DNA from 3 places in the Mucilaginibacter sp. 22184 genome. Region 1 is predicted to be linked to each of the others. Evidence: riboswitches for the same ligand, from Rfam matches in the RefSeq annotation. Region 1 holds a riboswitch; each other region holds the start of a gene.
What was found. Region 1 has a riboswitch for S-adenosylmethionine ahead of ACTJKG_RS17810 (peroxiredoxin family protein). Riboswitches for the same ligand answer to the same signal wherever they lie in the genome.
Positions count from the first base shown of each region.

Region 2: another riboswitch for S-adenosylmethionine. It lies ahead of metH (methionine synthase); the one in region 1 lies ahead of ACTJKG_RS17810 (peroxiredoxin family protein).
Region 3: another riboswitch for S-adenosylmethionine. It lies ahead of ACTJKG_RS12460 (O-acetylhomoserine aminocarboxypropyltransferase/cysteine synthase family protein); the one in region 1 lies ahead of ACTJKG_RS17810 (peroxiredoxin family protein).

Region 1 is NZ_JBQEPI010000007.1:414,219-416,494, reverse strand. It holds gene ACTJKG_RS17810 (peroxiredoxin family protein) at 28-1,347, opposite strand; SAM riboswitch class I at 1,572-1,683, opposite strand; gene ACTJKG_RS17805 (protein-disulfide reductase DsbD domain-containing protein) at 2,123-2,276, opposite strand, start outside.
Region 2 is NZ_JBQEPI010000001.1:586,396-588,671, reverse strand. It holds gene ACTJKG_RS02460 (Bax inhibitor-1/YccA family protein) at 1-620, shown strand, start outside; SAM riboswitch class I at 1,039-1,149, shown strand; gene metH (methionine synthase) at 1,312-2,276, shown strand, end outside.
Region 3 is NZ_JBQEPI010000005.1:99,965-102,240, forward strand. It holds gene ACTJKG_RS12455 (hypothetical protein) at 1-522, opposite strand, end outside; SAM riboswitch class I at 638-748, shown strand; gene ACTJKG_RS12460 (O-acetylhomoserine aminocarboxypropyltransferase/cysteine synthase family protein) at 998-2,276, shown strand, end outside.

The DNA of each region.
Region 1 (2,276 bases):
AAATAGTTAGTTATAGATCAATTAAGTTTATTTTCCTTGTTTTTCGGATGAATCAGCGATAGCCGCTGTTTCAGGTGCCGGTTCGGCTATCAGTTCATCTAGCAGCTTGTTGAATTTTTTCTCATAATCCTGGTGATATTTGCCGGTGATAGTTCCGGTATAGCCAGTATATATTTCCCTTACATCACCTTTTCTGTCGATAATTATTGTTGTTGGGAAGGCAATGAATTTGTTAAGAGCCGGGAGTTTTTGTGATACCAGTTTTTTATCGGCTAAACCTCCAAAGGCGATATCATAGTTAATGGCATACTTGTCCCGAAGCTTACCTAAAGTGTATTTGGCATAATCAAGGCTATCTTTCTGCTCAAATCCAATGGCTATAGCTTCTACACCGCGATTATGATTTTTGTTGAACCAGGGCGACAGGAAAACAGTCTGATCGGTACAGTTAGGGCACCATGTACCGATAATCTCTACAATCACCACCTTACCTTTGTATTTATTATCGCTCAGTGACACTTCTTTACCATCAATACCAGGGAAAGAAAAATCCAGCTTTTTATAACCTTCTTTTAAAAAAGTAAGCTTATATGGGTCAGGTAGCTCCACATCAGTTTTTTTAGCGGCATCAAACTTGAGGTTTTTATAGATGCCGAAACCTTCTTCGCCGCTGATAGAGCCATCCGCATTGATCTTACCTTTAATAATAAAGGGGCTCGGACCGGTAAAACCGCTTAGGGCAAACTCATCACCCTGTACGGTTCCTTCCAATTCGCGCGTGTCACCAACTACAGTCATCACCACGCCGGTGAGTTTGTTACCTTTTTGTTTTAATAGGGCGATAGATGCAGGGACGGCCTCTTTACTATAGGTTTTGATTTCCCATTTACCGGTCAGATCGGCCGTAGGTGCCACGTCTTTTCCTGGCTCAACAAATCGGTATGTTTTGCCGTACTCGGCTGTGAATGGCAAAGAGTTACCTCTGAAACCTGGTACCAGGCTGCGGTATTCACCACTTAAAGAGCCGTCGTCTTCAATTTTGGCAACCAGCGCGGCATCGTAGGTATTCATTTTGATATAAACCGAATCGACCCCAATAGACTTCACATGGAAATTATCTCTGCGAGAACCATTGATTAATGTAAAAACAGCATGCTCGGCATCTTTGCCTTTCAGCTCGAAATTAAAAGGCACCTTGGATTCGCTTACGGTGAATACACCGCGCCATTTTCCTTCTTTTATAAATTTCGGTTTAGGGTTTTCATGAGCTGACAACACGGTAACACCGCTAAGCAGCAAGCCGGCAGAAAGCAGCCTGGCTTTGGTCAGGTAGTTTGTGATTTTCATTTTTATAAGTTTTAGTTGTTAGTAATTGATAAATAGCGTGTTAAAAATTTGGCGCAAGTAATTCTCTCCCGCCCGGATGGGACGAGTTAAAAAACCGCAGCAAAATTTCAGGGAACTGCTCCTTTAAAACCAGAAGGCATACTGAACCAAACAACAACATCGCTTGATGTTTGCCGGTTGCGTGCGGAAATGCAGGTACTTAAATGTGTTCATGATTTTTAGTTAATTTATATTTCCAGAGCCTTATTGCTTCGGAAAAAAGTTTAGCACTTATTTCAATAATGAAAAGTTGCTATAAGATCATAGAGACTTCCTCTCCCTTATTCTTTATAAATCAACTAATTAATGGTGGGGTTAATTAGAATGCTGTAAAGGTAACAATAAATATTATAAATACAATTAAATCTATGGATTTAGTAGAATATTTTTATAAACAGTAGTTTCCATTAATTTCATACCTTGTAAGCAATCAACATCCTGGTCTGTACAGCACACGCCTGTTTTACCACCATAGCAAAGCAACGCACTTAGTACAGCCAGGATGTCGATCTTACATCAGATCAATTTCCGGGATAAACCACATGAGTTAACAATACGGGTGACAACAGAAAAGGGCGCCACCATTCTGTATGTGGATTTTAGTGATAAATTTCGATTTCATGGTATTTGCTTGTATAAGCCGAGGTAAAAGCAAGCGCTTATCTACCCGGCATCTTTATTAGTTTAACAGGTCAATTGGTGGCTAATGAGCTATTAAACTATATTATTAAATCTTTTACTTTACCGGAATACTGAATTCAACATCTTCGGGGGGTAAACACTGCTTATTGCTGCATACCATATAATTCAATGTACCATTAACCAATGCTTGCCCGTTTTTAAGTTTTACTTTTTGCTGAAATACAACCGACTGCTCAAAATATTGTACG
Region 2 (2,276 bases), on a different contig from region 1:
GCCTTTCGGCAGTCTGTGCATTCTTATTTTCTCAGAATCAGGCCCTGCTTAATATGCTTATCGATCCTGTCACTGGTCGTAATACAGGTTTAGGTACTATTACGATGTTTGCACCGCTTGCATTCGTGTTAATCATCTCTTTTGGCTTTAACCGGTTATCCTACGGGGTTTTAGCGTTCTTGTTTATTGCTTTTTCGGCAATAATGGGTATTAGCTTAAGCTATATACTGTTGGTTTTTACGGCAGGCTCGGTTTTAGGTGTGTTTATCACTACATCGGTAGTATTTGGTGTAATGGCCATCGCCGGTTATACAACAAATACCGATTTGACCAAATATGGCCCAATCCTGATGATGGGACTGATTGGTATTATCGTAGCATCTTTATTGAATATGTTTATGCACAGCAGTGGCTTAGATTATATCATTAGCTACGTAGGTGTAGCTGTATTTGTAGGTTTAACCGCTTATGACGTACAGAAACTAAAACGTATTGGCGCAGGTTTGGAATACGGTGATGCATCGGCTTCAAAAATGGCATTGATGGGTGGCTTAACTTTATATCTGGATTTCATCAATCTTTTCCTGATGATCCTGCGCTTATTCGGCAGAAGAAGATAATAGCCAGAAAACATATTTTTATACAACAGCCCGGTTCTTTGCAAAAAGAACCGGGCTGTTTAGTTAAAGTCCAGATAAGCACAAAACCGACCGTTCGGTATTTCGCTCTTTTATGGTCAATCATTTAATACTTTTTAAACTTTCCAAAACGGGCAAAAATTTTGTTAAAAAGTGTTAAAACAGCGTTAAAACTTTGTTAAAGTGATCAAAAAACAAGCGTTTTTACTTCGTTTTTGATTAAAAAATGTTAAAATTTAAGGTTTAAAAAGTTTTCCCGGACACGTAATGGCGGGATTTTAGTAGCATAACTCCTCTATACCTCATGCTAAATATTCATGCAATTGTAAACACGTATAAAGTACACCATTGGAGGAGGTAAAACTATTGCATATTAAAGCTTTATTGTGCACCTTTGCATTGCTTATAGAGAAAGGCGGAGGGATTAGACCCTGCGATGTCTTAGCAACCTGTACCATACAAGGTGCTACATTCTACTCAACAATACACAACATGTTGGGAAAGATAAGCGAAAGTCAGTCATATACCCGACTTTTCGAGATAAGCTGTATTTTTTAGTATCAAGTAGCTAGTATCAGGTAGCAAGACAGTTTCTGCCTTTATTCCTGCTATACTACCATCAGGCGCCGGGTTTTCGGTCCTTGATACTTGATACTAGCTATTTGATACCAACATGGATATTAAAAAAGAACTAGAGAAACGCATACTGGTAATTGACGGGGCAATGGGTACCATGATACAACGGTACCAATTATCCGAGCAGGATTTTCGTGGGGAGCGTTTTAAAGATCACACGACCGATTTGCAGGGCAATAACGACCTGCTGAACATTACTCGCCCTGATATTATCAAGGCTATACATGCCGAATACCTGGATGCCGGCGCCGATATTATTGAAACGAATACCTTCAGCACACAAATAATTTCCCTGGCCGATTATAAGCTGGAGGAACTGGCATATGAGCTGAGCTATGAAGGTGCACGCCTGGCCCGAGAAGTTGCCGAAGAATATACCGCCAAAAATCCGGCTAAACCTCGTTTTGTGGCAGGTGCTGTTGGGCCAACCAACCGTACCGCATCGCTGTCCCCAGATGTAAATGATCCGGGATATCGCGCCGTAACATTTGATGACCTGGCCGAAGCTTATTATGACCAGGTACGTGGCCTGGTTGATGGCGGCAGCGATCTGTTGCTCGTTGAAACCATATTTGATACCCTGAACGCCAAGGCTGCTTTATTTGCTATCAACAGGTATGCAAATGAATCGGGTAAACATCTGCCTATTATGATCTCAGGTACTATTACCGATGCTTCGGGGCGTACCCTGTCGGGTCAAACTGTGGAGGCTTTCTGGAACTCGGTACGGCATGCTAACCTGCTTTCGGTAGGTTTAAACTGTGCTTTGGGTGCTAAAGAAATGCGGCCTCACCTGGCCGAGCTTTCCGAAAAAGCCGATGTATTTATATCAGCTTATCCTAACGCGGGTTTGCCTAACGAGTTTGGCCAATATGATGAAACCGCGCACGAAACCGCTCATCAGCTGGATGATTTTATAAAAGCGGGCCTGGTAAACATTGTGGGTGGATGTTGCGGTACTACACCTGAGCACATTAAATGTATTGCCGAAAAAGCCGCTAA
Region 3 (2,276 bases), on a different contig from region 1:
TATCTCACCCGAGTACGGTGTCATTAAAAATTGTATTTTTTTATCTGTTGTATATTGTTTTGTGTTCGTATTTAAAGGCTTTACCATCTCATCGTATTTGTAATAAACAGGCTTAGTGAAATAACCATTGCCGGGCTCAAATAGTAGTGAGCAAATTTCTCTGTACCTGTTTGTTAATCGGCTGTCAAATGGTAAAAGAGAGCTTAGTTCATAACTGATCAACTTATCTTTAAAGAAAATAAAATGATAGCGAATGGATAAATACCCGATTTCGTAAATGCCACGAACTGAGTAATAATTAAAACCAAGGTCATTACTTTTTCGGTTTACTGCATTAAACAATGGTAGTATACTGGCCGGAGCATTTTTATATACATGAGCTAACCGCTTTACAAACAGAGAGTCTTTTTCAATTAATTCAGGTTTTATTAGAGCAGTATCTTCTTTGATCTGCCCAAAACTGGCTAATGAGTATGAAAGACTAATAAGTAAGAAAATGCACTTTTTTACGCAGGTATTCATTGGTTAAAACAAGTTACTAAAATTTAATTTGGTTTTTTAATTTATATCACCCTATATTTGCAACAATATTTGGTAGCGATACCATTGATCAATTCTCCGCGATAGTTCGGGTTTTGATTTATAAAGAAGCGGCGAGAGATCAGGCTCAATGACCCGCTGGCAACCCTCCAAAATTGGAGAAGGTGCCAATTCCTGTCCCGGAAAATAACCCCGGGGAATATAAATTTATAACCATGAAAAGTTTAATTAAATTTAGTCAGCGCCACATTTTTAATACCTCAAACGGTAACATACAACCTATTTGCTTAAATATTAGCAGTATGTGTATGTGTTGCTGCTGATCCACTGGACGCGTCCTCTTTTTCTGATCCCGGAAAACACGTGTTGCAACAAACAGGTAAAGTTTATTTACCCGCCCGTTAAAAATCCATCAAAACAGTAAAAAATTAATTAAACACATTTCAATCTTACAACTATGTCTGCCAACAATTTAAAATTCGAAACCCTTCAATTACACGCCGGTCAGGAGGTTGATCCAACAACAGGCTCACGTGCTGTACCACTTTATCAAACCACATCATACGTATTTAAAAATGCGGAGCATGGTGCTAATCTTTTCGCGCTCAAGGAGTTTGGTAATATCTACACCCGCTTAATGAACCCCACTACCGATGTTTTTGAAAAACGGGTAGCGGCTTTAGAAGGCGGTGTTGCAGCCTTAGCCACAGCATCCGGGCAGGCAGCACAATTTTTAGCACTAAATAATATATTACAGGCTGGCGATAACTTCGTGACCTCCCCTTTCCTGTACGGCGGTACATACAATCAGTTTAAAGTAGCTTTTAAGCGATTAGGCATCGATGTTCGCTTTGCCAAAGATGATACCGCCGAAAATCTGGAGGCTTTAATCGATAATAAAACAAAGGCCATTTACCTGGAAACTGTAGGTAACCCGGGTTTTGCTATAGCCGATTTTGAAAAAGTAGCAGCCCTGGCTAAAAAGCATGATCTACCGCTGATCGTTGATAATACATTCGGTGCGGCAGGTTACCTATTCCGCCCCTTGGAGCATGGTGCTCATATCGTGGTAGAATCAACCACTAAATGGATCGGCGGTCACGGAACCAGCATTGGCGGTATTATAGTTGATGGTGGTAACTACAATTGGGGTAACGGAAAATTTCCTCAGTTTACTGAACCATCTGAAGGTTACCACGGATTAGTATTTGCCGATGTATTTGGTATTGACGGCCCTTTTGGCAATATCCAATTTATTATACGTGCCCGTGTGGAAGGTTTGCGAGATTTCGGTCCATCGCAATCACCGTTTAACGCCTGGTTGAATATACAGGGTTTGGAAACGTTGTCTTTGCGTGTACAGCGCCATGTAGATAACGCTTTAGAACTGGCCAAATGGCTGGAGCAGCATCCGCAGGTAGCTAAGGTTAGTTATCCGGGCCTTGCTTCATCCCCATATCATGCCCTGGCAAAAAAATATTTAAAAAATGGATTTGGTGCTGTATTGTCCTTTGAGATCAAAGGCGACAAACAACAGGCAAGTCATTTTATTGATAGTTTACAATTGGTAAGTCATTTGGCTAACCTAGGTGATGCCAAAACGCTGATCATCCAACCATCGGCTACAACGCACCAGCAGCTTTCTGACGAAGAACAGTTATCTGCGGGCGTTACACCAACATCATTAAGGGTATCGGTAGGCATCGAACATATTGATGACATCAAGGCCGATTTTG